4 regions of the Nocardiopsis valliformis DSM 45023 genome follow, and region 1 is predicted to be linked to each of the others. Evidence: riboswitches for the same ligand, from Rfam matches in the RefSeq annotation. Region 1 holds a riboswitch; each other region holds the start of a gene.
What was found. Region 1 has a riboswitch for cobalamin ahead of D457_RS31645 (hypothetical protein). Riboswitches for the same ligand answer to the same signal wherever they lie in the genome.
Positions count from the first base shown of each region.

Region 2: linked by a shared signal. The riboswitch ahead of D457_RS0100685 (ABC transporter substrate-binding protein) and the one ahead of D457_RS31645 (hypothetical protein) in region 1 are both predicted to bind cobalamin.
Region 3: linked by a shared signal. The riboswitch ahead of D457_RS0101625 (CoA-acylating methylmalonate-semialdehyde dehydrogenase) and the one ahead of D457_RS31645 (hypothetical protein) in region 1 are both predicted to bind cobalamin.
Region 4: linked by a shared signal. The riboswitch ahead of metE (5-methyltetrahydropteroyltriglutamate--homocysteine S-methyltransferase) and the one ahead of D457_RS31645 (hypothetical protein) in region 1 are both predicted to bind cobalamin.

Region 1 is NZ_ANAZ01000001.1:102,508-110,022, forward strand. Features, by position in the region: gene sigJ (RNA polymerase sigma factor SigJ) at 1-769, shown strand, start outside; gene D457_RS0100535 (VOC family protein) at 883-1,251, opposite strand; gene D457_RS0100540 (Uma2 family endonuclease) at 1,397-1,996, shown strand; gene D457_RS0100545 (ABC transporter ATP-binding protein) at 2,153-4,039, shown strand; gene D457_RS0100550 (ATP-binding cassette domain-containing protein) at 4,036-5,838, shown strand; cobalamin riboswitch at 5,969-6,173, shown strand; gene D457_RS31645 (hypothetical protein) at 6,228-7,175, shown strand; gene D457_RS0100565 (precorrin-8X methylmutase) at 7,172-7,515, shown strand, end outside.
Region 2 is NZ_ANAZ01000002.1:10,261-17,350, forward strand. Features, by position in the region: gene D457_RS0100675 (ABC transporter ATP-binding protein) at 21-827, opposite strand; gene D457_RS0100680 (FecCD family ABC transporter permease) at 824-1,840, opposite strand; gene D457_RS0100685 (ABC transporter substrate-binding protein) at 1,837-2,883, opposite strand; cobalamin riboswitch at 2,945-3,158, opposite strand; gene D457_RS0100690 (PP2C family protein-serine/threonine phosphatase) at 3,174-4,511, opposite strand; gene D457_RS0100695 (SHOCT domain-containing protein) at 4,777-5,034, shown strand; gene D457_RS35490 (acyltransferase) at 5,066-6,091, opposite strand; gene D457_RS35495 (phosphorothioated DNA-binding restriction endonuclease) at 6,227-7,090, opposite strand, start outside.
Region 3 is NZ_ANAZ01000002.1:219,188-226,702, forward strand. Features, by position in the region: gene D457_RS0101605 (hypothetical protein) at 1-185, opposite strand, end outside; gene mmsB (3-hydroxyisobutyrate dehydrogenase) at 342-1,277, opposite strand; gene D457_RS0101615 (enoyl-CoA hydratase/isomerase family protein) at 1,274-2,401, opposite strand; gene D457_RS0101620 (acyl-CoA dehydrogenase family protein) at 2,401-3,543, opposite strand; gene D457_RS0101625 (CoA-acylating methylmalonate-semialdehyde dehydrogenase) at 3,540-5,039, opposite strand; adenosylcobalamin (AdoCbl) riboswitch at 5,038-5,185, opposite strand; gene D457_RS31680 (non-ribosomal peptide synthetase) at 5,957-7,515, shown strand, end outside.
Region 4 is NZ_ANAZ01000004.1:256,723-264,237, forward strand. Features, by position in the region: gene D457_RS0105760 (polysaccharide deacetylase family protein) at 1-788, opposite strand, end outside; cobalamin riboswitch at 998-1,210, shown strand; gene metE (5-methyltetrahydropteroyltriglutamate--homocysteine S-methyltransferase) at 1,353-3,629, shown strand; gene D457_RS0105770 (hypothetical protein) at 3,737-4,792, opposite strand; gene D457_RS0105775 (coiled-coil domain-containing protein) at 5,610-6,665, opposite strand; gene D457_RS0105780 (methionine ABC transporter ATP-binding protein) at 7,376-7,515, shown strand, end outside.

The DNA.
Region 1 (7,515 bases):
CGACAACCCGCGCGCCTACCTGGTCACCGTGGTCTCCCGGCTGGCCATCGACCGGCTGCGCAAGGCCAGTTCCCAGCGCGAGTCCTACGTGGGCGAGTGGCTGCCCGAGCCGGTCAGCGACCTGCCCGACGGCGCCGAGCGGGCCGAGCTCGCCGATTCGGTGGAGTTCGCACTCATGGTGGTGCTGGAGACGCTCAGCCCCCTGGAGCGGGCCGTGTTCGTCCTGCACGAGGCCTTCCAGCTGCCCTACGCGCAGATCGCCCAGGTGATCGGCCGCAGTGAGGAGGCGACCCGGCAGCTGGCCCGGCGGGCCCGGGACCACGTGCGGGAGCGCCGTCCGAGGTTCGAGGCCGACCGGGCCAAACGCCGCCGGATGACCGAACGCTTCCTCCAGGCCTGCCTGGAGGGCGACCTGGACGGGCTCAAGGGGCTGCTCGCCGACGACGCCACCCTGGTCAGCGACAGCGGCGGCAGGGCGCGGTCCCCGCTGCGGGTTCTGCGCACCTCACACAAGGTGGGCCGGTTCCTGGCCTCGCTCTCCCAGGAGCGCAACATCACGAGTTTCATGGAGTCCGTGGGCCTGGAGGACGCGTCGGACCTGAACACCGAGGTCACCGAGGTGAACGGCGGTCCGGCCGCGGTGGTCTCCGCGTCAGGGACCCCGCTGATCCTGCTGGCGCTGGACGTGTTCGAGGACCGGGTCCAGCACGTGTACCTGTTGGTCAACCCGGACAAGATGTCACGTCTGCGAGTGGCCGATCCGTCCTAGGGGCATGGACATCACCGTTGTGGGCGGTGGCCTCGCCGGACTGGGCGCGGCCGCCGGATCCGGCGCACACGCCCCTGCCGCAAGCCCACGGCGCCCCGGGCGGCCGGGCCCGCTCAGCCGGGGAGGTGGCTGACCGCCTCGACGTTGTTGCCGTCGGGGTCGCGCACGAACGCCCCGTAGTAGTGCTCGTGGTACTCGGGCCAGACCTTCGGCTCGTGCAGGACCTCTGCTCCCGTGCCGACCGCCGCTCGGAAGAAGGCGTCCACCTCCGTCCGGCTCTTCGCCCCGAACGCGATGTGCGACTCCCGGGCCGGGCCCTCCGTCTCGCTGGGAGAGATCCAGAACTGGGGATGCTCGGTGCCGTAGCCGATCACCGGCCCGTACTGGAGCATGCGGCGGTGCCCCAACACGGTGAGGACGGCGTCGTAGAAGGCAGCGCTGGCTTCGTGGTCGGCGACCTGGATACCGAGGTGATCGAGCATGGCCAGAGTGTGGCACGCGCCACTGACATTCTTCGGATGGCGCATCTCCACGCGCCCGCGTGTTCGAGCCTGTGGAAACTCGTCAGTAACCCAGAGTGACTCTGAATACTGGTCTCCATGGACCCGAGGAGGCAGTATGTCTGTCATGACTACCAGGCATCCGGACGTACCCGAACGACGTCTGACCGTGGACGACCTGGAGAACACCCCGGACGACGGGCGTCGGTACGAACTGGCCGACGGGAGGCTTGACGTGTCTCCCGCCCCCAAACCACTGCACACGCGGGTGGCATACCGTCTGGGCTTTCACCTCGGTAACCACGCGTCGGATGACATGGAGATCGGTGAGGGCCCCGGTATCGTCCTCGGCGGGGATCCAGGAAAACACCGGATTCCTGACCTGGCCGTCTTCGATCAGGAGCCCCCTGAGGAGGGCTATTACACCGTCCCGCCACTCCTCGCCGTGGAGATCGTCTCCCCGGAGAGCGTGCTCCGCGACAACCACACCAAACGGTACGAATACGCCGCCTTCGGCATCCCCTCCTACTGGATCATCAACCCGCACCCCGATAAGCCGGGCATCATCGAGTTCCGTCTGGTGGACGGAGCCTACGAGGAGGTCGGGCAGACCCAGGGCGAAGAGCTCTTCGAGACCGAGCTCCCCTTCCCCGTCAGGTTCGTCCCGCACTGGCTTGTTGCCAGCGGCCCCTGGCGCACGAACCTCGGTGGGCCGGAGGCGCCGTAGCCTTCCGGTGGCCCCCGGCTCCCGCGCGGCACACGACAGCACCTGGCGAACCGCAGGCGTATTGCCCGCATCACACCCTGACGCGGGTGCGCCCCCACCCGTCCGGCCCCACCGAACCTCCCGGCGCGGGGTCCCGCGTCCGTGCTGAGGAGCCGCATGGGATTCGTCCGCAAGCGCCCCCGACCGCTCAGGGACCTGCGGGACGCGGGACCGGTACTGGTCACGGCTCTGTTCGCCGTCCGGCTGGCCGAACGACTGGTGCCGCCGCTGACCGCGCTGGCCCTGGCCGCCCTGGTCACCGAGATCTCCCCGCCCGTCTCCCCGGAGCTGTTCACCGCGGCCCTCGTGCCGATCCTCCTGCTCGCCCTGGTCCTGCTGGCCGGGCACCTGGGCGAGTCCGCGGCCGCTCCGCTGGAGTACCTGGTCAAGTCCCGGGTGGACGGCGCCCACCGTTCCCGGGTGGCCCGGATGGCCGCCTCGGCGCCCGGTATCGCCGCTCTGGAGTCCCCCGAGGCCCGAAAACTCCTGCGTGAGGTGCGCGCCGACCCCGACCACGGGGTGGAGACCACCCCGGGCGACGGTGCCGTCGCCGTGCTCAAGTGGGTGTGCGGGCTGCTGGGCGCGGTGGTGACCTGCGCGATCCTCCTCCAGTACGCCTGGTGGGCGGTTCCGCTGATCCTCATCCCGGTGATCGTGAACCGCACGGTACGGTTCCGCCAGTCCGCGACCGCCGCCGACCACTGGCGGCTCGCGATCAAGGGCGAGATGCACGCCGACGTGTGGCGGAACGCGACGGTGTCCCCGGCCGAGGGCAAGGACGTGCGGGTCTTCGGGCTCACCGACTGGATGGTCGAGCGCATGCAGGGCCACATCCGCGAGGCCAACGAACCGCTGTGGTCGCACGTGACCCGCGTCATCCGCTTTCAGTGGCTGTCCGCGGCCCTGATGGTCGCCGGACTGCTGCCGGTGTACCTGCTGGTCACGGCGGACGCGGTCGGCGGGGCGGCCACGGTGGCCGTACAGACCGCGGTGCTCGCCGCCGGGTGGTCGCTGTTCCAGTCCCTGGGCTCCGCGCTGGAGCTGCACCACATGGCGGGCGCGGCCGAGGTCGCCCGCTCCACGGACCGGCTCCGGCAGCTGCTCGCCGGACCGGAGGCGGCCGACGGAACCCGGCCGGAACACCCGGCGGCCGTCCCCGAGCGGGTTCGGGTGATCCGCTTCGAGGGGGTGCGCTTCGCCTATCCCGGCACGGAGCGGAAGGTCCTGGACGGGGTGGACCTGGAGATCCGCACCGACGAGCTGCTGGCAGTGGTCGGCCTGAACGGGGCGGGCAAGTCCACCCTGATCAAGCTGCTGAGCGGGCTGTACCGGCCCACCGGCGGCCGGATCACCGCGGACGGCGTGGACCTCGCGGAGACGGACCCCGAAGAGTGGCGGGCCCGCCTGTCGGTGATCTTCCAGGACTCCAACCGCTACGAACTCACAGCCCGGGAAAACGTCCTGCTCGGGGCGGCGGCCGGAACGGGTGGCGGCGCCGGGGCCGCTGAGGAGGCCGAACTGCGCGCCGCCGCGGTGGAGGCCGGGTTCGTGCCCGTCCTCGAACGCCTCCCCGACGGCTGGGGCACCCCGTTGGCCCGCTCCCGCACCGGCGGGGTGGACCTGTCCGGCGGCCAGTGGCAGCAGCTCATGCTCGCCCGGGCCCTGTACGCGGTCCGGCGCGGCGCGAACCTGATCGTCGCCGACGAACCCACCGCCCACCTGGACGTGCGCACCGAGTTCGAGCTGTTCGACCGGCTGGCCGAGCGGCGCCGCGACACGGGGATCGTGCTCATCTCGCACCGGCTCTCGACGGTGCGCCGGGCCGACCGGATCGTCCTGCTGGACGGCGGGCGGATCACCGAGAGCGGCACCCACGAGGAACTGATGGAACGGGGCGGGGTCTACGCGCGGATGTTCGCCGTGCAGGCTCAGCGCTTCCGGAGCGGGCCGGGCGGGCAAACGGCGGAATCAGCGGACGCAGCGGAAAGGGAGGACCGGGTATGAGGCGCTACCTTTCCCTGTGGTGGGAGGTCCTGGGGCTGTCGTGGAGGAGCACCCCGGGGTACACGGCGGGCACGCTCGGGGTGATCGCGGTGTCCGTGGTCTCGGTCGCCGCGGTCGGTCTGACCATGCGCGCCACCCTCGACGCCACCGCGCGGGGTTCGTCGGAGACCGCGCTGATCGGCGCGGCCGGCGTCGCCCTCGCCTACGCGCTCACCCTAGTCATCCAGGACCTCACCAACGACTGCGTGGGCACCGTCGCGGACCGTACCGGCAGACTCGGCCTGCACCCGCTGGTGCACCGCGACATCAACTCCGTCGAGGGCCTCGAACACCTGGAGCGGAGCGACTTCCTGGACCGGGTCAGCATCGTGCGCCGTTCCACCGGGTTGATCGCCCGCAGCGCCTGGAACGCCCTGCTGAGCCTGTCCAATCTCCTGAAACTGCTGCTCACCGTGGTGCTGCTGGGCAGTGTGCACCCGCTGCTGCTGGTGCTCATCCCGCTGGCGGCGGTACCTGTCTGGTGCAACCACCGGGGGCAGCTGTTCGTGCAGCGCGCCGAGGTGGCCGGAGCGGAGTCCTACCGGTTGCAGCAGCACCTGTTCGAGACGGTGGCCTCGGCCGAGGGCGGTAAGGAGGTCCGGGTCGCCGGAGCCGCCGACCGGCTCATCGGACTCCAGGAGCAGGCCTGGGACGAGGCGGTCCGGATCCGGTTCCGGGCCCGGGTCAGCGCCGCGCTGTGGAACGCCGCCGGGTGGGCGGTGTTCGTGGCCGCCTTCGCCGGGGCGATCGCGCTGGTCGTGTACCGGGCCGCCACCGGGGCCGGCGGCGTGGGCGACCTGGCCCTGACCGTGATGATGGCGGTCAGCCTGCGCCAGACCATGCAGAGCACCGTGGCCGCCACTGTGGAGGCGGCCGGTTCGCGCAGGGTCGTGGAACCGTACCTGTGGCTGCGCGCCTACGTGCGCGCCCAGCGTGCACGCGCCGTCACCGCCGGCCCGCCGCCCACCGCGCTGAGGCGGGGTATCTCCCTGGACCGGGTGGACTTCACCTACCCGGGGACCGACCGCAGGGCACTGGACGGGGTCACCGCGGAGCTGCCCGCGGGTGCGGTGGTCGCGGTGGTCGGCGAGTACGGCTCGGGCAAGACCACCCTGGTGAAGCTGCTGCTGTCGCTGTACGCACCGGATTCGGGGAGTATCCGGCTGGACGGCGCCGACCTGGCGGGGGTCTCGGTCAAGGCCTGGCGGGAACGGTGTTCGGCGGTGTTCCAGGACTTCGGCCGCTTCCACACGCGCTTCGGCGTGACCGTGGGGCTCGGCGACCTGTCGAGGATCGACGACACCGATGCCCTGCGCGGGGCTGTACACGCCGCCGACGCCGGGGATCTGGTCGAGCGGCTGCCCGAGGGGATGGACAGTCAGCTGGGCCGCGAACTGGGCGGCACAGACCTGTCCGAGGGGCAGTGGCAGCGGACCGCCCTGGCCCGTGGTTCGATGCGCGGCGACCCGCTGTTCTTCGTGCTGGACGAGCCGACGGCCTCGTTGGACGCGCACAGCGAAGAGGCGATCTTCCGCCGGTACATGGAACGGGCCCGGGTGTACGGGGCCAGGACCGGCGCGGTGACCGTGGTGGTCTCGCACCGTTTCTCCACGGTGGCCGGAGCCGACCTGATCCTGGTGATGGACCGGGGCCGGATCACGGAATCGGGCGGCCACCGCGAACTGCTCGCCCGGGGTGGAACCTACGCCGAGCTCTACGGCCTCCAGGCCCGCGCCTACGCGCCGGGCGCGGCCGGATAGAGCCGAACAGCTGCCGGTGGCGAAGAGGAACCTGAGGGCGCCCCACCCCTGCCCCGCGTCGGCGGAGGGGGTCCTGCTCCGGTGTGACCTCGTCGAAGTCCGGTCCGCCGAAACACTACGGGAGGGGGCGGGGTACCCTCTTCGGGCCAGTGAAACTCCACTTCGTGGGGCAGGGAACCCGGTGCGAATCCGGGACTGACGCGCAGCGGTGAGGGTGACGGGCGGGCACGTCGCGGGACTCGGTTCCCGGGACAGCCACTGGAGCGACGCTCCGGGAAGGCGCTCCGTACCGGTCGATCCCGAGTCCGAAGACCTGCTGGCGCTGGCGGTGTGAAACCGCCAGGTCACACACGGGCCCCGCGAACAAGCCCCTGACCCGAAAGACACGCATGTCCCCGACCGGTACCCCACCGCCCGTGCGCCGTTCCCGGCGCGACCGCTGCCCCGGCGCCCTGCGCCCCTGGCCCGCGGACGACGGCCTGTTGGTCCGGCTCCGGCTCGTCGGCGGCAGGGTCACTTTCCGTTCGTTGGGCGCGCTGGCCGCCGTGGCCGAGCGGTACGGCGACGGACGGATCCACGTCACCGGCCGAGCCAACCTGCAACTGCGCGCTCTGCCCGGCCGGGAGGGCGAGCTGGACGCCGAGGTGCTCCAGGCGTTGGAGGGGACCGGGTTGCTGCCCTTCCCCAGCCACGAGCTGGTGCGCAACGTGCTGGTCTCCCCAGGTACGGGTGCCGGTGTCGGCGGCCGCGCCGACCTACGACCCGTGGCGGCCGCGCTGGACACCATGCTGTGTTCCGCCCCGCACCGCGCCGACCTGCCCGGCCGCTTCCTCTTCGTACTGGACGACGGCCGGGGCGACCTCCTGGACCGCGCCTGCGACCTGGGGCTGGTCGCCCTCGACGACCGGACCGCGCAGCTGAGGATCGGGGACGCCTGGGGGCCGCTGGTACGGCTCGACGAAGCCGCCGGCGCCCTGCTGCGGTTCGCGGACGAGTTCCTGGAACGGCGCGGGCGGGGCCCGCAGGCGCCGTGGCACGTCAACGAACTCGCGGCCCCACTGACCGCGCCCGAGCAGCCCGATCCGCGGCTGCCCGAACCCGCGCCGCCCCTGCCGTACGGGCCCACCCGCGGCGGCGGACGGCACGTACCGGTCCCGGACGAGGGTCTGGACCGAGCCGCCGTGGAGGCCCTGTGCTCGGAGGCCGCTGCCGCCGGACACCAGGAACTCGTCCTCACCCCGTGGCGCGCCCTCCTCATCCCCGGAGAGAACAGCCCGGGCCCCGGCGAACACAGCCACGACCTTGGAGAACCCACCGACCCCGGGGAGACCCGATGACCGCGCTCCGCCGACCGAACCGGCGCTACGAGTACATCGACCAGGGGCCCGCGATCTACGCCGACTCCTTCGCCATCATCCGGAGCGAGGCACGGCTGGGCCACCTGCCGGCCAATGCCGAGCGGCTCGCCGTACGGATGATCCACGGCACCGGCCAGGTGGAGCTGGCCGACGACCTGCTGATCCATCCCGATCTGGTCCCGGCAGCCCGTGCCGCGCTGGAGTCGGGGGCGCCCATCCTGTGCGACGCCACCATGGTGGCCACGGGGGTGACCGCGAACCGCCTCCCCCACGACAACGACGTGCTCTGCTTCCTCAAGGACCCGAGGGTCCCCGACCT
Region 2 (7,090 bases), on a different contig from region 1:
GGCCGGGCCCGCCCTCGGTCTCATCTGCGCAGGAAACGGACCACCGGGCCGTCCGATCCCGCCAGGACCTCGACCCGCACCCCGTAGACCTCACCGATGAGGGAGACGGTCAGGACCTCGGAGGGTGTGCCCTCGGCGACGACGCGGCCCTGCCTCAGCACGAGCAGGCGGTCGCAGTACATCGCGGCGAGGTTGAGGTCGTGCAGGGCGATCACCGAGGTCACCGGCAGTCCCGCGACCAGTTCCAGCAGGTCGATCTGGTACTGGATGTCGAGGTGGTTGGTCGGCTCGTCGAGCAGGAGCTCCTCCGGTTCCTGGGCGAGGGCGCGGGCGATCTGGGCCCGCTGGCGCTCGCCTCCGGAGAGGGTGTGCCAGGAGCGGTCCGCGAGGTCCGTGAGTCCGGCGCGCTCCAGCGCGCCCCGGACGGCCTCCAGGTCAACCGCGGACATCGGTGCCCAGGCGCGGCGGTGCGGGATGCGGCCCAGGGCGACGACCTCCCGGACGGTGAGCTCGGTCTGGGTGTGCGCGTTCTGCTGGACGGTAGCGATCCGCCGTGCCAGGGCGCGGCGCCCGGTCCTGGCCAGGGGTCTGTCGTCCAGGGTGACCACACCAGCGGACGGGGCGAGCACCCCGGAGAGCAGCCTCAGCAGAGTGGACTTGCCCGAGCCGTTGGGGCCCAGCAGGCCGATGGTCTCGCCCGGGCGGGGCGCGATGGTCACGTCGTCGAGTACGAGCCTGCCGCCGACCTCACGGCTGACCCGCTCCGCTCTGAGCCCGCCCTCCGTCCTGAGCCCATCCGTCGCGACCAGACGGTCCGAGTCGTTCACGTCTTGCTCCTGGCTCGGTACAGCACGGCGATGAAGGCGGGCACCCCGATGAGCGAGGTCACCACCCCCACCGGGATCTCCTGCGGGTCGAGCGCGGTACGGGCGACCGTGTCCACCCACACCAGGAAGATGGCGCCCGCCAGGGCGGTCACCGGCAGGAGCCGGGCGTGCGCGGAACCGGTGAGCGCCCTGGCCGCGTGCGGCAGGACCAGCCCGACGAACCCGATCGCCCCGGCCGAGCTGACCAGGACGGCGGTGAGCAGGGCGGTGACGCTCAACAGGACGATGCGGGCATGCGTGACACGCACCCCCAGGTTCGCGGCGGCCTCCTCCCCGAAGGCGAAGGCGTCGAGCGTGGTGGTGTTGGCGAAGCAGACGGCCAGCACCACGAACAGCACCGACCCGCACAGGAACACGTCGGACCAGCCCGCACCGCTGAGGGAGCCCAGCAGCCAGAACAGCACGCCCCTGGTGGTCTCGGCGTCAGCCGAGGTCAGCACGATGAACGAGGTCAGAGCGGAGAACAGCTGCATCGCCGCGACCCCGGACAGTACGACGCGGTCCATGCTGCCGCCGAGGGTGTGGCTGAGCAGCATCACCATCCCGAAGGAGAGCAGGGCACCGACGAAGGCTCCGGCCGACATCGAGACCACCCCCACACCCCAGCCGAGCACGATCACGGCGACCGCACCGGTCGAGGCACCCGAGGAGACTCCGAGCACGAAGGGGTCGGCCAGGGGGTTGCGGAGCAGCGACTGCATGACCGCGCCGCACAGGGCCAGACCCGCCCCGCACACGGCGGCGAGCAGGGTCCGAGGCAGGCGCAGGTTCCACACGATGCCCTCGCGCAGCGGCGACAGCGGGCTCTGCCCGAAGCCGAGCCGCGCGGCCACCGACCTCCAGACCTCGGCGGGGGTGATGTCGGCGGGGCCGATGGTCACCGCCACCGAGACCGAGGCGGCCAGTACCACCAGGCCGCCGCCGGTGAGGAGCGCCAGTCGCGCACGGGTCACTGGGCGAGCCCGAGCTCGCGCAGGCCCTCGGCGACCAGTTCGACCCCCTCCACGGTCCGGATGGCGGGGTTCATGGCCTGACCGCTGAGCAGGACGTACCGCTCCTCACGGACCGCGGTGAGGTTGCTGGTGGCCGGGTTGCCCTCCAGGAAGGCGATCTTGGCCTCGGCGGTCTCCGCGGTCTGGGACTCACGGGTCAGGTCGCCGAGCACGATCACGTCGGGGTCGCGGTCGGCGACGGTCTCCCAGTTGATCTGGGGCCACTCGTCGTGGGTGTCGTCGAAGGCGTTCTCGGCGCCGATCGCACGGGTGATGGCGCCGGGTGCACCGCAGCAGCCCGCCAGGTAGGGCGCTTCGGAGTTGGCGAACCAGTACATGAGGGAGACGTCGGAGGCGTCCAGGTCCCGGGTCGCCTCCTCCACCCGTTCCTGGAGCTCCCCGACGAGTTCCTCGCCGCGCTCCTCGACATCGAAGACGAGGGCGAGGTCGCGGATCTCGCCGTAGACCGCGTCGAGGGTGAGCTGTTCGCTGCGGGAGCCGTCTCCCCCGCTGCTGTTGTCCTTGCCCGCGTCGCAGTCGGTCGGGGAGACGTAGGTGGACACACCGAGCTCCTCGAACTGCTCCCGGCTGGCGACTCCTCCGGTGCCCAGGGTGGAAACGAAGGAGGCCGTGACGAAGTCGGGTTCGGCCTCCAGGACCCGCTCGAACGAGGGGTTGTTCTCCGCCAGCCGGGGGATGTCGGCGTTGGCCTCCTCCAGCCCCTCCATGATCGGGTCGGTCCAGGTGGCGGTGCCCGCCACACGGTCCTCCAGTCCCAGGGAGAGGAGAATCTCGGTGGTGCCCTGGTTGAGGGAGACCACCCGTTCCGGGGGCGCGTCGAGGGTGACCTCGTAACCGCAGTTGTCGATGGTGCGGGGGTAGCCGCCGTCGGCCGCGGCGGCGCCCGTCCCCCCGTCGGATTCAGCCTGGCCGGTACCGCAGGCGGTGAGCAGGAGGGCGGGCAGGACGAGGAGGGCTACGGGGGATGGTCCGTGGCGGAACATGGGCATGCCTCGGGTGTCGGAGGCTCGAACGCGGAGCCTGGCATGGGAGCGCCTCCGCGCACTCGACGCGGAGGGGCCAGCAGGTCTTCGGACTCGGGTTCCTCCGGACGAGGTGCCTTCCCAAGGTCGGTGCCGTGCGGACGTCGCCGTCCGCGTGCCCGCGCCCCAGTGGCGTCAGTACCCCGCCCGTCCCCCACACCGCTGCGCGTCAGTTCCGGATTCGCACCGGATTCCCTGACCACCTACGTGGTACGACTGGCCCCGGAAGGATAACAAGGGCCTTTCGGGGCCTACACGACGGGCAGGACGGCGGGCGTACGCAGCGCCAGGACCGCAACGTCGTCGTGTCCGTCCCCGGGTGCGTTCGCCACCAGGGCCTCGCACAACTCCGCCAAGGATCCCTCCGCGTGTTTGGCGGCGACCTCGGCCAGGGCGTCCATTCCCCTGTCGAGGGAGTGGCGGGGGTGCTCGACCAGACCGTCCGTGTAGAGCACCACCGTCGTCGACACCGACAGCGCGCACCGGTGGTCCGGGCGGTCGAACGCCACGTCCACGCCGAGCGGCAGTCCGGGCTCCGCCTCCAGATAGCGGGGTTCACTGCCGGGGGCGAGCAGGAGGGGCGGCGGGTGGCCGGCTGTACTCCAGCACAGATCCCAACCACGGTCCGCGGGTTCGATCCTGGCCAGGCAGGCCGTGGTCACCGGGTTCTCCGTGATGGCGTGCAGAGTGTGGTCCAGCTGGGCCAGCACCTTGCTGGCGGGGGTGCCCCGGTCGTACAGCAGGGCGCGCAGCATACTGCGGGTCTGGGACATGGCCGCGGCGGCGACCAGGTCGTGGCCGACCACGTCGCCGATCACCGCAGCGCAGGCGCCGTCGGGAAGCATCAGGGCGTCGTACCAGTCTCCGCCGAGGTGGTGGCGGCCCTCACTGGCGGGGCGGTAGACGGCGGCCACGTCGAAGGGCCCGAGATCGGTCAGGCGCGGCAGCAGCAGGCGCTGGAAGCGTTCGGCTCCCGAGCGGACCTCCTCGAACAGGCGGGCGTTCTCGATGGCGACACCAGCGGCACCGGCCAGGGCCGTGACCACCTCTTCGTCCTGCACGTCGAAGGGCAGGCCGTCGTGCCGGGTGGACAGGTACAGGTTGCCGTAGACGCGCCCGCGCACGCTGATCGCCACTCCGAGCAGGGTGCGCATGGGTGGGTGGCCGGGCGGGAAACCGGCGGAGTCGGGGTGTGCGCCGATGTCCTGGATCCGCAGCGGTTCGCGCTGGTGGATCATGCGGCCGAGCAGCCCCTGCCCGGTGGGGTGTTCGACCCCCGCCAGGTGCTCGATCTCCTCCTGGCTCAACCCGACCGGGATGAACTGGGACAGGCCGCTGCCCTGCTCATGGAGAACGCCGAGGGCACCGTACCGGGCTCCGACCAGGTCCATCGCGGTGGTGACCACCCGGTGCAGCACGGCGGAGAGCTCCAGGTCCTGGCTGAGCGCCAGCACCGCCTCCAGCAGGGAGTTCATCCTCCCCTGCGTGCGCACCAGGTCCTGGATCTGCTGTGCGGCGTGGTGCAGGGCCTGCTCCGAGGCGACTCCTGATAATGGACCGGGCTCTCCCGGGCCGTGCTCGCCTGTCACTGCGTCCCCTTCCAGCGGCGTCGAGCGTCCGCCCCACCGTGCCGCGTCCTCTCCCCCCAGTATCTCTGGTTCCCGCCGTACTTGTCCGGCCCTTACACGGGTCACGCGTACAAAGGTTCAGCGCCCGGACTCACTCGCGGAAGTCCCCCGGGCGGGCGCCGGACGGCGGGACCTTCGTCCCGGCCCCGGGGGCCTCCGGCACTGGACGCCGTGAACTGCGGGTACGCACTCTGATAGGAGGGAACCCGAGGAGGGGACTGCGGTCATGCACGGCTGGGGATACGAAGGAATGGGCGGCTGGACGTTCGGATTCATGACCGTCGGGATGGTCCTGCTGTGGATCCTGATCATTCTCGCGATAGTGGCGCTCACCAGGCACCTGCTCAGGGAGAGCCGGTCCACCGCGCCGACGGAGGCCCGAACGCCCGCGACGGTACTGTCCGAGCGCTTCGCGCGCGGAGAGATCGACACGAAGGAGTACCGCGAGCGCCTGGATGCGCTCCGTGAGACAGGGCACGGTTGACCCGGACCACCCCGAAGCGACCGGCTCCGGCTCAGACGGTGGCGCGCACCAGCGGGACCCGCTGGGCGAGGGCCACCAGCACGAGGCTGATCACGGCGGTCGCGACGGCGTAGCCAGCGGCGGCGAACAGCGTGAGGAACCCCTCGGGCATCCCCCACAGGTCCCGCAGGGTGTACAGCACCATGACGTGCACCAGGTAGACGCCGAAGCTCAACCCGGCCACGGCGCTCACGACCCGGCGGGCGGTCTCCGCCATCGGGCTCCGCGCCTGTGCCAGGCGGGTGCCCGCGGCACGCAGGGTCAGGTAGGCGCCCACACCGGCGAGGATCATCGGCGGGGAGAGGAAGTCGTAGAAGTACTCACCTCCAGTGCCCCACTCCCCCTCGGAGAGTGCGGCCGCCCCGGCCCCCGCCGCGGTACCGGCCACGCCCAGGATGAAGACCACGACCCCCGTACGTACGGCCCGGGGCCCGCTGTCGGTGTTCAGCAGCAGCCACCCCAGCAGGTAGTAGCCGAGGAAGGGCACGAACCGGGTGACGGCCGTGACGCCGCCCGCCCCGTCGGCCAGCGCGAGCGCCTGATCGGCGAAGCCCACCGCGAGAGCCGCCCCGGCAAACCACCACAGACCCGTACGCGAGGTGTGCGCCACCACCGTCCGCAGGAACGGGGTGAAGAGGTAGAGGCCCGCGATGACGTACAGGAAGTAGAGGTGGATCGAGGGCGAACCCGAGGCGGCCTGGGAGAGGGCGTGGGAGAGGTCGGTCCCCTCACGCCACTGGTGCCAGGCCAGGTAGGCGACGGTCCACACGACCAGGGGCACGCCGATCCTGGCCCAGCGCTTGCGGTAGAAGTCGCCCGGCTCCTCGTCGCGCGGGCGCAGCAGGAGCGCGCCGCTGATCATCACGAAGACCGCCACACACCAGCGCAGTGCGGCGTCCACGACGTTGGCGGTCCACCAGGTGGGGCCGCCGAGGTCGGCGTGGATGGTACTCACCAGGGGTGAGTAGGCGTGCACGACGACGACCGCGGCCATGGCGGCGACGCGGGCGAACTCCATCCACGAAGTGGTCGGGGCGGGTGGGGCGGGGGCCGGGGCACCGCTGGGCACACTTTCTACTCGCACCCCCCACCGATATCATTCCGTTACCTTGTTGGGCAACCCGGCTTCCGCTGCGGGGCCGCCCGAACCGGGTCAGGTAGAGGTACCGGCTTCCACCCCTGTTCGAGCCCGCCCTCGGAAGACCTCACGCGTGTGCCAGGCAACGTACTCACGACCGATGGTGGACAGCCCCGCCTGCGGCTTTCCCGCGGGTCTCCCCGAGAGGTCCAAAACCATCCCCTCGGCTGCGGGAGAGCGCCCCACGAAACGTGTGGAGACGACGATTCCCAGGTCCTCGGACAGGCCCAGGACCCCCCTGTCGAAAAGACGGTGGTGGATCGAGCAGAGGCACAGCCCGTTGTCCACCTCGTCCGGCCCGCCCAGTGCCCACCAGCGCACATGCGCCGCCTCCAGTCCCACGGAGAAGCCGTCGATCCAGCCGTCGTATCCGCAGAACGCGCACTGGTACTCGTAGGCGACGAGGATCTCGTCACGGAACCCCGGGTCACGGCGCGCGCCCAGCCGCTCGTCCCGAGTACTCAGCGGGGTACCGGCCAGCGTGAGGCCCGCCAGGGTGGAGATCTCTGTATGCAGGGAGGGCTCGAAATTGCTCTCCAGCAGGAAGTGCGCCAGACGCTCCAGCAGCCCGGGCTCACGGTCCAGTGCCTCCGCCAGTTCCGGGACCAGACTCCCCCGGGCCTGACTGCGGCGCAGCAGCCCGGGACTCGCCCCCGGAGAACCCTCACCGGCGACGGTGTCGACACACCAGAACCCGTCACTGGTCAGATGGTGGAACGGGTAGGCCGGTGAGGTCCGCCGGGGCGGGCCGAACTCCTCGAGCAGGACCGAAAGCCGTTGCTCAGCCTCGCTGTAGGGAATCTGCCGCGCACCATGCCGCTGGTGGTCACCGAGCGCGTACAGCAGCAGGAGCGGCTTGTGCGGGGCACGGTAGCCGTT
Region 3 (7,515 bases), on a different contig from region 1:
GTCAGCCCGACTACCAGCAGGAACGCGGACCATCCCTTGGTCATCCCGTAGGCGTCGTCCGTCTCCGACCAGCTCATACCGTCAAGGACGATCAGCGCGAACACGTAGGCCAGGGTGGCCAACGCGTACCTGACGAACAGCAGGACCCGCACGGTGGACAAGGGCTGGGGGAAGATGTGCGACATGGGGGGGCTCCTTGGTCCTGGGCTGAAGGGGCTCGATCACCGTTCCTGGCCGCTGGGACGCCTCAGGTACCGACGGGGTTCGCGGTGAAAAGCCCGGGCTCCCCGTCCCCACAGGTTGCCCGGGCCCTCACCCATCCGACTGAGCTCACCCCGAACTCACTCCGGAGCGGGCTCCGGTACCTGGCCGGAGCGTTCGCGCACCGACTCCACGATCGCCGAGAAATCGCGCGGTTCACCATCCAGGCTGTCCGCGAAGGCCCGGTAGATCTCGGCCGCGTGGCTGCCGATCAGCGCGTCCACCCCGGTCTGGTCGAGCGCGTTGGCGGCCAGGCCCAGGTCCTTGGCCATCAGCGCGGCCGCGAACCCCGGCTTGTAGTCGTTGTTGGCCGGGCTGGTGGGGACCGGCCCCGGAACCGGGCAGTAGGAGGTCAGCGACCAGCACTGCCCCGACGCCGTGGACATCACGTCGTACAGCGCCTGGTGGGTCAGGCCCAGCCGCTCACCCAGCACGAAGGCCTCGCTCACCGCGAGCATCGACGCGCCCAGCACCATGTTGTTGCAGATCTTCGCCGCCTGGCCGCCGCCCGCACCACCGCAGTGCACGACCTTGCCTCCCATGACGTTCAGCAGCGGCTCCGCCGTGGCGAGGTCGGCCTCCTCCGCGCCCACCATGAAGGTGAGCGTGCCGCCCTGGGCACCCGCGACTCCCCCGGAGACCGGGGCGTCCATGGCCCGGTGTCCGGCCTCGACCGCGGCGGTGTTGGCCGTGCGGGCGTCGGCCACGTCCACCGTGGAGCAGTCCAGGAACAGCGTGCCGGAACGGGCCGCGGCCAGCAGCCCTCCGCCCGCCGAGTCCGGGGCGCCCTGGTAGGCGGTGATCAGGTGGCGGCCGCTCGGCAGCATGGTGATGACCACGTCCGCTTCGGCCACCGCCTCGGCCGCGGAGCCCGCGACCCGGACCCCGGCCCCGGCTGCCTTCTCCACTGCTTCGGGGACCAGGTCGAACCCGGTGACGTCGTGCCCGGCGGCGACAAGGTTGGCGGCCATCGGGCCGCCCATGTTGCCGAGCCCGACAAAAGCGATCGCGGTCACTGCGCACCTCCGGAGTCGCTGCCACTGTTGGCCGCACCGGCTTCGGCGAGGCCGAGCGGGCCGTCCGGGGCCGGTTCGAAGGCGCGAGCGACGTCGGCGTCGCTGACCTCCGCCAGCGTGGCCGGGGACCACTGCGGGTTACGGTCCTTGTCGATCACCTGCGCCCGGATGCCCTCCACCAGGTCGGGCCAGGTCAGCGTGGCCGTGGAGACCCGGTACTCCTGCTCCAGGACCTCCTCCAGGGTGGCCAGCTCCCGGGCACGGCGCAACGCCGCCAGGGTGGTCTTGACCGAGGTCGGCGACTTGGCCTCGATGGTGTCAGCCGCCTTGGCCGCCTCCGGGTCGCCGTGCCCGCGCAGCCGCGCCACGATCTCCTCGGCGGTGTCCGCGGCGTAGCAGGCGTCGATCCACGCCCGCTGGCCCTCCAGGGTCCCGGTCGGGACGATCTCGGCGAAGCGGCCGATCGCGTCGGCGACACCGGTCTCCGTGCTCGCCTCCGAGAGCGCGGAGATCAGGTCGGGCAGACGCTCGGAGGGCACGTAGTGGTCGGCCATCCCGGTGTACACCGCGTCCGCCGCACCGACCGGGGTACCGGTGAGCGCCAGGTGGGTGCCGGTCTCGCCGGGCGCCCGCGACAGCAGGTAGGTGCCGCCGACGTCGGGCACGAACCCGATGGTGGTCTCCGGCATGCCCACCTTGGAGCGCTCGGTGACCACGCGGACGCCGCCGTGCGCGGACACGCCCACGCCGCCGCCCATGACCACGCCGTCCATGAGGGCGACGTAGGGCTTGGGGTAGCGGGCGATCTGCGCGTTGAGGTGGTACTCGTCCCGCCAGAAGTCAGCGGCCTGGCGGTCACCGTCCGTGGCACTGGCCCGGATGGCGCGGATGTCGCCGCCCGCGCACAGGCCCCGCTCTCCGGCGCCGTCGAGCAGCACCACGGCCACCCGTTCGTCCTTCTCCCAGGCGGTGAGGGCGTCTGCGAACGCGAGGACCATCCCGTGGTCCAGGGCGTTGATCGCGCGCGGCCGGTTGAGCGTGGCGTGGGCGAGCGCGCCGTTGACTCGCAGCAGCACCGTGGCGTCGTCCGGGGTCTGCCCAGTGGGGGTGGCGTCGCTGGTCATCAGGCGGCCCCGGTGAGTCGGCGAGCGATGATGAGGCTCATGATCTCGTTGGTTCCTTCCAGAATTCGGTGCACCCGCAGGTCGCGCACGATCTTCTCAATGCCGTACTCCGTGAGGTAGCCGTACCCCCCGTGGAGTTGGAGTGCCTGGTCGGCCACGGTGAACCCGGCTTCGGTGGCGAAACGCTTGGCCATGGCGCACAGATGCGCGGCCTCGGGGTCGCCCTCGTCCAGGGCGGAGGCGGCCCGCCACAGCAGGGAGCGGGCGGCCTCCAGATCGGTGGCCATCTCCGCGAGCCGGAACTGAAGCGCCTGGGCGTTGATCAGCGGAGCGCCGAAGGCCTCACGGCTGCCCAGGTAAGCGGTGCTGCCCTCCAGCGCGGCCAGCGCCCCGCCGAGTGAGCAGGCGGCGATGCCGAGGCGGCCGCCGTTGAGTCCGTTCATCGCGATGCGGAAGCCGTCACCCTCCGCGCCGAGGCGCCGGTCGGCGGGCAGACGGACCCCGTCCATGAGGACCTGGCGGGTGGGCTGGGCGTTCCAGCCCATCTTGGCCTCGTTGGCGCCGAAGGACACCCCGGGGTCGTCGCGGTGCACGACGAACGCGGAGATTCCCGCGGCGCCATCGCCGCCGGTACGGGCCATCACCACGTACACCTCGGAGGCTCCCGCCCCGGAGATGAACTGTTTGGCGCCGGTGAGGACGTAGTCATCCCCGTCGCGGACCGCGCGGGTGCTGAGCGCGGCGGCGTCGGACCCGGCCCCGGGTTCGGTGAGGCAGTAGCTGCCCAGGGTCTGCATGGAACACAGGCCCGGCAGCCAGCGGGCCCGCTGTTCGTGATCGCCGTAGCGGTCGACCATCCAGGCGACCATGTTGTGGATGGACAGGTACCCGGCGACGGACGGGCAGCCGGTGGCCAGGGCCTCGAAGGCGAGGACGCCGTCGAGCCTGCTCAGGCCGGTTCCGCCGGACTCCTCGCGGACGTAGAGGCCGCCCATGCCGAGTTCGGCGGCCTTGCGGAGCACGTCGACCGGGAAGTGCTTGGTCTGGTCCCAGTCCACGGCGAACGGGGCGAGGTGTTCGTCGGCGAACCCGCGCGCGGTCTCGGCCAGCGCGCGCTGTTCGTCGGAGATCGCAGCGGTCACCGGACGACCGGGATCGTGAACTCCGCGCCCTCCTTGACCCCGGAGGGCCAGCGCGAGGTGACGGTCTTGGTGCGGGTGTAGAAACGGATGGAGTCCGGTCCGTGCTGGTTGAGGTCGCCGAACCCGGACCGCTTCCAGCCACCGAAGGTGTGGTAGGCGACCGGCACCGGGATGGGCACGTTCACGCCGACCATGCCGGTGTTGACCCGCTGCGAGAAGTCGCGGGCGGTATCGCCGTCCCGGGTGAAGATGGAGACGCCGTTGCCGTACTCGTGCTCACTGGGCAGGCGCAGGGCCTGCTCATAGTCGTCGGCGCGCACCACGCAGAGCACCGGGCCGAAGATCTCCTCCTGGTAGATGCGCATGTCCGGGGTGACGCGGTCGAACAGCGAGGCCCCGGTGAAGAAGCCGTCCTCGTAACCCTTGACCTTGTGACCGCGCCCGTCCACGACCAGCTCGGCGCCTTCCTCGATGCCCAGCCCGACGTAGGCGTCGACCCGCTCCAGGGCGTCCTTGGAGACCAGGGGGCCGAAGTCGGCGTCGGGGTCGTCCGAGGCGCCGACGGTCAGCCTGGCGATGCGTTCGGTGAGCTTGGCGACGAGGGCGTCCGCGGTCTCCTCGCCCACCGGGACCGCGACGGAGATGGCCATGCAGCGCTCGCCCGCAGAGCCGTAACCGGCGCCGATGAGGGCGTCGGCGACCTGGTCGAGGTCGGCGTCGGGCATGACGATCATGTGGTTCTTGGCCCCGCCGAAGCACTGGGCGCGCTTGCCGTGCGCGGTGGCCGTGGAGTAGACGTACTCGGCGATCGGGGTGGAGCCCACGAAGCCCACGGCGGCCACACGGGGGTCGGTGAGCAGGGTGTCCACCGTCTCCTTGCCGCCGTTGACCACGTTGAGCACGCCCGGGGGCAGCCCGGCCTCGAGGAACAGCTCGGCCAGCCGCAGCGGCACCGAGGGGTCTCGCTCGGAGGGCTTGAGGATGAACGCGTTGCCGCAGGCCAGCGCGGGGGCGGCCTTCCAGAGCGGGATCATCGCGGGGAAGTTGAAGGGGGTGATGCCCGCGACCACGCCCAGGGGCTGGCGCAGGGAGTGGACGTCGATCCCGGATCCCGCGTTGTCGGTGAAATCGCCCTTGATCAGGTGTGGGATACCGGCGGCGAACTCCACGACCTCGAGTCCGCGCTGGAGGTCGCCGTGCGCGTCGGCGACGGTCTTGCCGTGCTCGGCGGACAGGGTTCGGGCGATGGCCTCACGCTCGGGTTCGACCAGCTGGAGGAACTTCAGCAGGACCCGGGCCCTGCGCTGGGGGCTCCAGGAACCCCACTCGACCTGGGCCTGTACGGCGTCGGCGATGACCGCCTCGGTCTCCGCCCGGTCCGCCAGGGGGACACGCGCCTGCACCTGACCGGTGTTGGGGTCGTACACGTCACCGAAGCGGCCGGTCCGGCCGGGGACGTTCTTGCCATGCACGAAATGCGTCAGCTCGCTGACCATACGTGTTCACTCCATCCTCGTGGATCACACGACTCTCGGGCCGCGAGCGGTGGCCTGACTTCCGGACGTTCTGCCCGGTCACAGTGGCGGGACCGTGCTGGATTCGCACCAGCTTCCCCGCTCCTCGGCACCCTCACCATATAGTTGGACGTCCTACTAAATCTAGCCCTCGACACACCGAACATGCCAAGAAGCCCCGCCTCCACCACCGGAGGGCAAAAGCGTGGCCGCCGCAGAGTACGTACACATGTCGCGATGAACCGACCCGGACACTCCCGCTGATCTGGGAATTCTCCCCCACGACCTCCTTGATCATCATCCGCCAGGAGCATCAGAAAACAGCGAAAACAGTTCGCCAAAAGAATCATTAAGACGAGCACAGAAAAATTATTCTGTCTCGCAAAACAAGCAGAAAGACCTTTTCCGCCAGGGCCTGCGAGAGAATTTTTTCCGCCACCATCCCCTAGAGACCCCAACAATCCGACCAGCCACACAGGCGCAACACTACCCGAATTCCAAGTAAAGTAGATCGGATTAGTAGGAAATTCGTGATGCCCGGCATATCAGGGGCCACAGGAGCGGCATGAAGCCCATGAGACTCCGGCGAACAGCAGGGAAAAGAATCAGCCAAGTCTTCGCATTTCACCCCGAGGGAGAATCAAATAATTCCCCATTCCCACCCCCAGAAGGCACGAAGGAATCCCTGGACACGTAATACTACTGCCTGGTAGCGTCCATCCCCATGGAGTGGTGGAGTGCTATTCCCAGCCCCGAGTGATGCATGGATTCCCATGCACCCCCCACCACCTCCCATTTTCATTGATTCATCACTAATAGCGCATCTGCTATTACGCTCAGGCAATACATGGGAGGCGGAATACTTGCCAATGAACATTGATAAGATCCATGCCTCGGGGATGGCGTCTGACACGACTGCGACGGCGGACCCCCGGGACGACGCTTCACCCCACTCGGCCGAGGACGTCCGCACAACCCTGGTGGAACACACCGCCCACCTGGCCGGGCTCGGCGAGGAAGAGGCCGCGGACCTGGCCGTCCGCGCCCGACACAACCGGCTCAGCGAACTGGGGCTCGACTCGCTCACCGCCGTGCGACTGCGCTTCCTCATCCAGCGCGACCTCGATGCCGACCTCACCGCCCAGGAAGTGCTCTCCCAGGACACCCTGGACGACCTGGTGGCGCTCGTGCTCACCCGGGCCGACGGCCGGCGCGCCGCACCGCCCTCCGGGCCCCCGCCCCCGCTCTCCACCGAAACCGGTCCCTACGACCTCACCGACATGCAGCGCATGCTCGCCGTCGGCGCGAGTGCGGGCATGGAGTTCACCGTCGAACCGCACTACTACGCCGAACAGGAACGCCCCGGGCTGGACCCCGAACGCTTCCGTGAGGCCGTTCACGAGGCGTTGCGGCACCGCATGGACTCGCTCGCCACCCTCGGTGACGACCTGCGCCTGCATCCGCTACCGGAGTTCACCCCACCCCTCGTCCGCGTCCACGACCTGCGCGGCCTCACCACCGCCGAACAACAGCGGGAAATGGACCGGCTGAGGGAGCGGTTGGCCGGCTCGCCCCTGCCGTTCGACCGCTGGCCCTGGGTGGACTTCCAGCTCAGCCTGTACGGCGAGGGACAGTGCCGACTGCACGCCAACATGAGCAACTTCTTCATGGACCTGCCCTCAGGCCTGTCCCTGTTCGCCGACATCGAGGCCTGCTACGCCTCCCCCGGATCCGAGCCGGCCCCGCGCCCCTACGGCGCTCGTGACGCGGCGCGGTTCCTCGCCGAGCTAGCCGAGTCCCCTCTGGGGTCCCGTGCAAGCCGGTACTGGTCCCGACGCGTGGAAACCATGCCCGGCCCGCCCGACCTGCCAAGGCGCCCCGGGACAGGAGGCGGGAACGCCCTGGGGCACGAACTCCGCCGCCGCCAAGTGATCCTCGCCCCCGAACGCTGGGAGGCCTTCGGCCGAGCGGCCCGGCAACGCGGACTGAACCCCGTCTACGCCCTGCTCGCCGTGTACGGCGAGGTTGTGAGCGGGTGGAGCGGTTCGGACCACTTCATCCTCAACAACCAGATCACCCGGCGACTGCTCCTTCCCGAGGAGATGGCCGAGGCCTTCGGCAACTTCTCGTCCATGTACCCGCTGGAGTTCGACTGGCGAGGCGAGGCCCCGCTGGGCGAACGCGCCCTGGCCCTCCAGCGACGGGCTCGCGAGGACATGGAGCACCTGCACGTCGGCGGGGTCGCCGTGCTGGAGCAACTGAACCGGCGACGCCGCTCCCCCGGCACCGCCGCCTGCCCCTTCGTGGTCGCCCCGGGCCTGGCGGGCACCCCCATGCCGCAGACCTCGTTCAGTCGCTTGGAGACCCCGCAGGCGCTGGCGGACCACCAGTTCTGGGAACTGCCGGACGGCGGACTGTGGGTCGTCTGGGACGTGGTTGAGGAGGCGTTCCCCGAGGG
Region 4 (7,515 bases), on a different contig from region 1:
ACGCGCAGTCCGAATTCGGACAGCAGGGCCTCGGCCTCCTCCCGGGGGATCACCGCGTGGATCCGGCCCGCCGAGGCCGGGGCGACCTGGCCGGAGTCGAACTCCACCACGAGGTCGCCGTCGGGGTTGAAGCCCACGGAGTCGTAGAGGGAGCTGATCGGGTGCAGCGCGGACGGCACGGCGTCGGTGTCCGACACGGCCTCGCGCACCCGGTCGTTGAGTTCGGTGAGCTCGGACTGCCCGGCGATCAGGTGGCTGGAGCCGTGGACCGTACCGTCGCCGGTCTCGTACCAGTAGGTGCTGTGGCCCTCGCGGGTCTCCTCGGAGTCGGTCTCCTCACTGGTCAGCCGGACCCCCACGATCCCCTCCTGCGCGGCGGTCAGCCCCCACTCGCCGACGAACGAACGAGCTCCGGGGTTGGCTGCCTCGAAGGCCTGTACCTGGGCGGTCAGGGTGCGGTCCAGGAAGTCCGACAGCGGGGTGGCGTTGGGGATGACCGGGTAGGCGACGTCGGTGTCACTGTCGCCCTCGAAAGCGATTCTTGCCTCCTCGATCCCGGGGAGGGCGTCGGGGGCGACGGTCGTCAGGCGGTCGGGTTCACCGGTGGCCGGAAGCCGTTCCTCGTCCGCCGCGGACTGCTCGGCGGAACTGTCGGCGCTGGCGCTGTCCGGCAGCAGACCGGGTGGTCGGGCGGCCGACAGCACCAGCCCCAGCAGGACGACCATCGCGATCGCGACCGTGAGGAAGGGCCGGTCGGGGGCCAGGGTCTGAGGGTTCTGCTGCTTCACCTGGGGTTCTCCACGTTCATCGTCAGACGAACGTTCGCGGGGGAGGCGGGGGCGCGCTCTCCCACGTAACGCTGATGTCGGGTGTGATGCCGAGCACACGGCGGAGGTTCGCTTCGTGCGGGCGGGGGCCACGCCGGGTTCAGGGGCGGAGGGGGTGCTCCCTATACTTGCAGGCGTGGAAGGTACACGCTCCACCATTTCGACCCTGGAAGCCCTTCAGGGCGGGAGGTGCGTGTCGAAAGAGGGAACCCGGTGCGAATCCGGGACTGCCCCGCAGCGGTGAGTGGGAACGACTGTCGCCATAAGCACTGGTGATCCGACCGGAAAAGTCGGGAACTGGGAAGCGGTGACCGGTAGGAGACCCGGCGGCCACGCCGGAAGCGCCCACGAGTCCGAAGACCTGCCTCCACCCGGCGGTGCACCCGTGCCGCCGGTGGTCCCGCGCCCCGAGGGAGGGCCGAGGGCGGGCACAGCCGTGCGCCGAACCGGCGCTCCCCGGCATGCCCGCGCCCTCGCTCGCCTCGCGGCCGGTACCCGGCTTTCGACGAGGGAGAGAAGCTCTTCATGCCTACGACCCCGGCCGTCCGGCCGTCCGTGCGGTCCACCGTGCACGGTTACCCGCGCATCGGCCCCGACCGCGAACTCAAGCGCGCCAGTGAGTCCTACTGGAAGGGCGGCACCACCGCCGCCGAGCTCGACGCCGTCGCCGCCGAGCTCCGCAAGGGCGTCTACGCTCAGCTGCGCGAGGCCGGTGTGGACGACCTGCCGTCCAACACCTTCTCCTACTACGACCACGTGCTGGACACGGCGGTCCTGTTCGACCTCGTGCCCTCCCGCTTCACCTCCCCGGCCCAGGCCGAGGACCGGGACGAGCAGCTGCGCCGCTACTTCGCCCTCGCCCGCGGGGTGCAGGGGGCCACTCCGTTGGAGATGACCAAGTGGTTCGACACCAACTACCACTACCTCGTCCCCGAGCTCTCCCCGAGCACCCGCCCGCGCCTGGTCGGTGACAAGCCCGTTGCCGAGTTCCGCGAGGCCGCCGAGGCCGGTTTCCAGACCCGTCCCGTGCTGGTCGGCCCGCTGACCTTCCTCCTGCTGGCCAAGGCCGCTGACGATGCCCCCGAGGGCTGGGAGCCCATCGAGCTGCTCGACCAGCTCCTGGACGCCTACGCCAAGCTCCTAGGCGACCTCAAGGCCGCTGGTGCCACCGAGGTCCAGCTCGACGAGCCGATCCTGGCCACCGACGAGGGCCGCGCCGCCGTCGGCCGGCTCGAGCGCGTCTACCAGCGCCTGGGGTCCCTCACCGAGCGCCCCTCCCTCCTGGTCTCCACCTACTTCGGATCCATCGGCGCCGCCGCCCTGCGCGTGCTCAAGGACTCCCCGGTGGAGGCTGTGGGCCTGGACCTGGTCACCGACTCCGAGGGTGTCGCGGACCTCACCGCGGTCTCCGGCCTCGGCTCCACTCGCCTGGTCGCGGGCTTGGTGGACGGCCGCAACGTCTGGCGCACCGACCTGCCCGCCGCCGTGGCCGGGCTGGGCACCCTGCTCGCCCTCAGCGACGAGCTCACCGTGAGCACCTCCTGCTCGCTGCTGCACGTGCCCATCGACCTGGACGCCGAGACCTCCCTGGCCCCCGAGCTGCGCGGAGCGCTGGCCTTCGCCAAACAGAAGGCCAAGGAGGTGGCCCTGCTCGGCCGCGTCCTGACCGAGGGCGAGGACGCCGAGTTCGACGCCGCCAAGACCCAGAACCCGTCCTTCACCGACGCCCGCGTGCGCGCCCGCCTGGACGCCCTGGGCCCGGACGCCTACGAGCGCCCCGAGGACCGCGGCGCGCCCACGGACATCACGCTCACCACGACCACCATCGGGTCGTTTCCACAGACCCCGGAGCTGCGCCGGGCCCGAGCCGCGCATCGTCGGGGCGAGCTGCCCACGGAGGAGTACAACCAGACCCTCCGTGCGGAGATCGACCGCGTCATCGCGCTCCAGGAGGAGATCGGCCTGGACGTGCTCGTGCACGGCGAGCCCGAGCGCAACGACATGGTCCAGTACTTCGCGGAGCAGCTGGAGGGCTACGCCACCACCGAGAACGGGTGGGTGCAGTCCTACGGTTCGCGCTGCGTGCGTCCCCCGATCCTGTTCGGTGACGTCTCGCGTCCCGCGCCGATGACGGTCGAGTGGATCACCTACGCCCAGTCGCGCACGGACAAGCCGGTCAAGGGCATGCTGACCGGTCCGGTCACCATGCTGGCCTGGTCGTTCGTCCGTACCGACCAGCCGCTCGGGGAGACCGCCCGTCAGGTCGGTCTGGCCCTGCGCGACGAGGTCGCGGACCTGGAGAAGGCGGGTATCCGCCACATCCAGGTGGACGAGGCGGCCTTGCGCGAGCTGCTGCCCCTGCGCGAGGAGCAGCGTCAGGCGTACCTGGACTGGGCGGTCCACTCGTTCCGTCTGGCCACCTCGGGCGTGGCGGCGACCACCACGATCCACACGCACATGTGCTATTCGGAGTTTAACCAGATCGTCGGCGGCATCGAGGCGCTGGACGCCGACGTCACCAGCGTCGAGGCGGCCCGTTCGCGCATGGAGCTCGTGGAGGCCCTGGGCCGGCGCGGCTACAAGCGGGGGATCGGCCCGGGCGTGTACGACATCCACTCGCCGCGGGTGCCCTCGGTCGAGGAGATCGAGGCCTCGCTGAGGTTGGCGGCCTCGCACATCGATGCCGGGAACCTGTGGGCCAACCCGGACTGCGGTCTGAAGACCCGTGGTTACGAGGAGACCGAGCAGGCGCTGCGCAACATGGTCGAGGCGGCCCGCCGGGTCCGCGCCGACCTGAGCTAGGCACACACCCGAGCCACACCGGCGACACCAGGCATGAGAAAGGGGGCCGCGGCACTGCCGCGGCCCCCTCCGGTGCCTCAGGTACTACGTACCCTCGACGGGTGGCACTAGCCGGCGGCGAGGACGTTGAAGGCCTCGTTGGCGACGTCGAGCATGCTCTCCTCGACGTTGTCCGGCATGACGAAGTCAGCGTTGCCGTCACTGTAGTTGCTGAGCTCGTAGTTGATCTCGATGATGAGGTTGTCCTGGCGGATGACCAGCATGGCCTCGGGGAACTCGTTGCCGAGCGAGTCGTTGATCGTGGTGGTGATGAAGTACGCCTCGCTGCCCAGGCCGTCGATCTCCTTGTCCTCCTCGACATCGTCGGCGCTGTAGCGATCGCTGTAGCCATCGCCGCGCAGATTCTCCAGCGTGTACTCGATGTCCGTGGAGGCGGCCTCGGGGGAGTCGGTGGCGCTGAAGGGCAGCTTGAAGGTGACGTCCAGGTAGCCGGTGGTGCCGTCGGCGTTGTCCGGGACGCCGCCGCGGCTGGAGGAACCGGTGCAGCTCGCCCGGTTGTCCGAGACGTTCTTTCTGCCCTCACCGCTGAGGTGGAAGTCCGACTGGGTCGTCTCGGTGAAGACGTCGCAGGGCTCGGTGGGCAGTCCGTGCGGCGGATCGCCGAGGTCGCCGCCGCCGGTGTTCGCCGGCTCTTCCTCAGGCTCTTCCTCGGTGGACTCCGGCTCTTCCTCGGGGGCACCAGCAGCCTCGGAGGCATCGCCGGAACCGACCGCGACCTGTTCGCCTTCGCCGCGGTTGCCGTTGGTAACCAGCATGATGACCACGGCGATCACCAGAACGATGATGACCGCGCCGCCGCCGATGACCACCCACAGGCCGGCCTTGCTGCCGCCGCCCTGGGGCGGCTGGGCGGGCGGGTACCCGCCGTGGCCGCCGGGACCGGCTCCGTAGGGCGGCTGACCGCCCGCGTACATGCCCTGGTCCTGGCCGGGGACGCCGGGGCCGCCCGGGTAGGGGGCCTGGCCGTAGCCGGGCTGGCCGCCGGTGCCAGGGTCGCCGTAAGGGCCTCCCTGCGGCTGGCCGTAAGGCGGCTGGCCGCCGGTGCCGTCCCCGCCACCGTAAGGGTTCTGCGGTGGTTGGTTGTAAGGTCCGTTTTCGCTCATGGCTCCCCTCGCCCGGTGATGTGGTGACCGTGTTGTCTTAGGCGCACGTTTGCGCCTGTGGGTTCTCACGAGTTCCCGTGGTGGCCACCGGCGGATCGCCGGGGTGGTGACAGCACGGGGAATCGTGGGGGAGGTGGGCCCGCCTCGGACGCCGTTACCGCGGGCGAGAGCGGGCGGGCGCGGGCAGGAGTTCCCCGTGTCGTGAGGAAGGTCCCCGGTTCAAACGGGGCGCCGACCGCCGCGTGTGGAGCCAGCGGGTCGGTTCCCCGCAGGCCAGGGGTCGGGACGCCTTGCATCCTAGCCGCGACTGGTGTGTGAGGGGCAGGTGGGACTGGGGGTAACTGGGTGAATCGTCACCGTTTCGTGCTTAGCGCGCGCGAGCTCACATTCCACGTGACTCAATCGTGACACCGAATCGTGGACAGGTTGATCAGGTATTAGGTAATGGACGGTGTCAGCATTAAGGTCTTTCGTCACCTAAAGCTCGGATGAAGGCTTTGCCTGTGAAGTGCGCTACTGCGTCGGGTGTAGGGCGGTGATCGCAGAGTGAGAGCCGTGACCGGTTGTGGCCACAGTGGCGTCGAAGATGAGGTGTCGGAGATCAGGTGGTTGCGCGGGCCAGCGCCTCGGTCACCTCGTGGCGGCCCGTTCGCCCGACTCGATGGCACCGTCCAGATACCCGGGGCGCTCGCACGCAGGGAGGTGCCCGCGACACCCTCGCACGAGATCACCGCACGCGCGGCTGCCCCGAACTGCCTGCTGCGCACTGACGCCTCGACCGAGGCCATCCGAGCGTTCCGCCTGTCAGAACCGCTGGTCAGAACATCGAGATGTGCACGTGGTCGAAGTGGTTCTCGGTGAGGTTTCCCCGGTCCGACATCGGGCGCCAGTCGGTGTCGCCGCGGCGCACGTCCCAGATCTGCTGCCGGTAGATGATGTACATGATCCCCAGGGTGTCAGCGTTCTCCATCGCCCATTCGGAGATCGCCCAGCCGCGGTCGATCTGGGCCTGTGTGGGCATACCCCCGCTCGGGTGCAGCATGAAGTCGCAGGCACGGCCCTTGGGGTGCTCACCGACCACCCAGCCGCCCTCGGCCCGGTAGCAGCCGACACCGCCCACGTCGTCCCCGCGCCCGAACTCCTCGATCACCAGGTCGCGCATCTGCTCCGTGCGCGGGGTGATGTTGTTGTGCGGCTGCATGGGCTGGTTCGGGTGGTCGGCGATCAGGGCGTGCACCTCGGTCCGGCGCTCCTCCAGGGCGTCCAGGTCCTCCTGGGCCTCGGCCAGCAGCTCCTCGGCATTGGCCTGTGCGATTTCGTCGCGGGAGAGCGCCTGGGCGAGCTGGTCGATCTTCTCCTGGTTGGTGGTGGAGAGGTAGTCGATGACCACCGCGCGGTCGATGACCTCGTCCGGCTCGGCCTCTACGAACAGCGACATCGACGGGTCGATCCCGCTGCTGGTGTAGGTGGCCACCGCCAGGGAGACCACCTGGTCACGGGCGTCCTGCACGTCCTGCCGAGTGCCTTCGGCGCGGCTCTCGGCCCGTTCGGCCTCCTCGATGACCGCCTCCATGTCGCGCAGCTCGCCCTGGAACTCGTCGGTCAGGTCTGAAGCGCGCGACTGGAGGTCGCTCATGCTCTCCGGCTCCTGCGGGAGGAACCCGGGGGCCGGGGCGGCCGAGGCGGGCAGCGGTGTCAGAGCCGTCGCGCCGAGCAGGGACAGGGAGACCACAGCCACCCGGCTCCGGCCCGGGCGCGCCAGACCGGGCAACACCCGCGGCAGGGTCCCGGCACAGTCAGCGAGGGCCTCCCGCCAGGTGCGGGCGGGGGGATCGGGCGCCCAGAAGTCGGCGTACTCGTCCCCGGCCTTCACTGTGCTGCCGGCCTTCGCTGTGTCATTGAACTGCGCTGGGTCTTCGAACTGCGCTGGGTCCTCAAACTGCACGGTGTGGTCGCTCCTCGGCTCCACGCGCGGCCCCCTGCGGGTACGGGGGCGCTGTGGACGCGTCTGCTCGTCTTTCCCGGGCGGGGCGCGGCGGCCGTTCGACGGTCGGGCCCTCGACACCCGCGGCGCGAATACGCCGGGGAGAGTAACGGGACGGTAATGAGTGTAGGCACTCACACGGACCAACGGGAGGGACGGGGGGATTCACACGTCCGGCAAACGCCCCAATGTGTTGTAAATAACCATATGAGGGTCAGGGATTTTGCCGAACCGACCCGTCCGATCATGGTTGAGTTGGTTCCGTGAAGGCTCCTGAGCACGTCAAAGCGACCCCCGCCACCACGGCGGACACCACCCGGCGGTGCGTTCCGCTGCCCGGCGGTCGCTGTCGTATGCCCCGTTAGTCACCTCTGACACCGAGCCGAGCCCGGCGCCACGCGCCGGAGCCACCCCAGGGCCGCCCTCCACGCGCCCCGCGACCGCCGGACACCGGCGCGTCGCCGCCGCCCGCCAGGTGAGCGCTTCGTACGCTCGGGTGTGGACGTCAAACCCACGCTGAGTCCAGAGCCATCCCCTGCCCGAGAGCGGCCGCTGGGACACCACCGCCAGACGTCGATGGGAAAACCGTGATTGACGCAGTGGGTCTACACAAGACCTACAGGTTGAAGAAACGCCAGGTGCACGCCCTGAACGGGGTGGACCTGCATGTCGAGTCCGGCGAGATCTTCGGGGTCGTGGGCCAGAGCGGTGCGGGCAAGAGCACCCTCCTGCGCTCAGT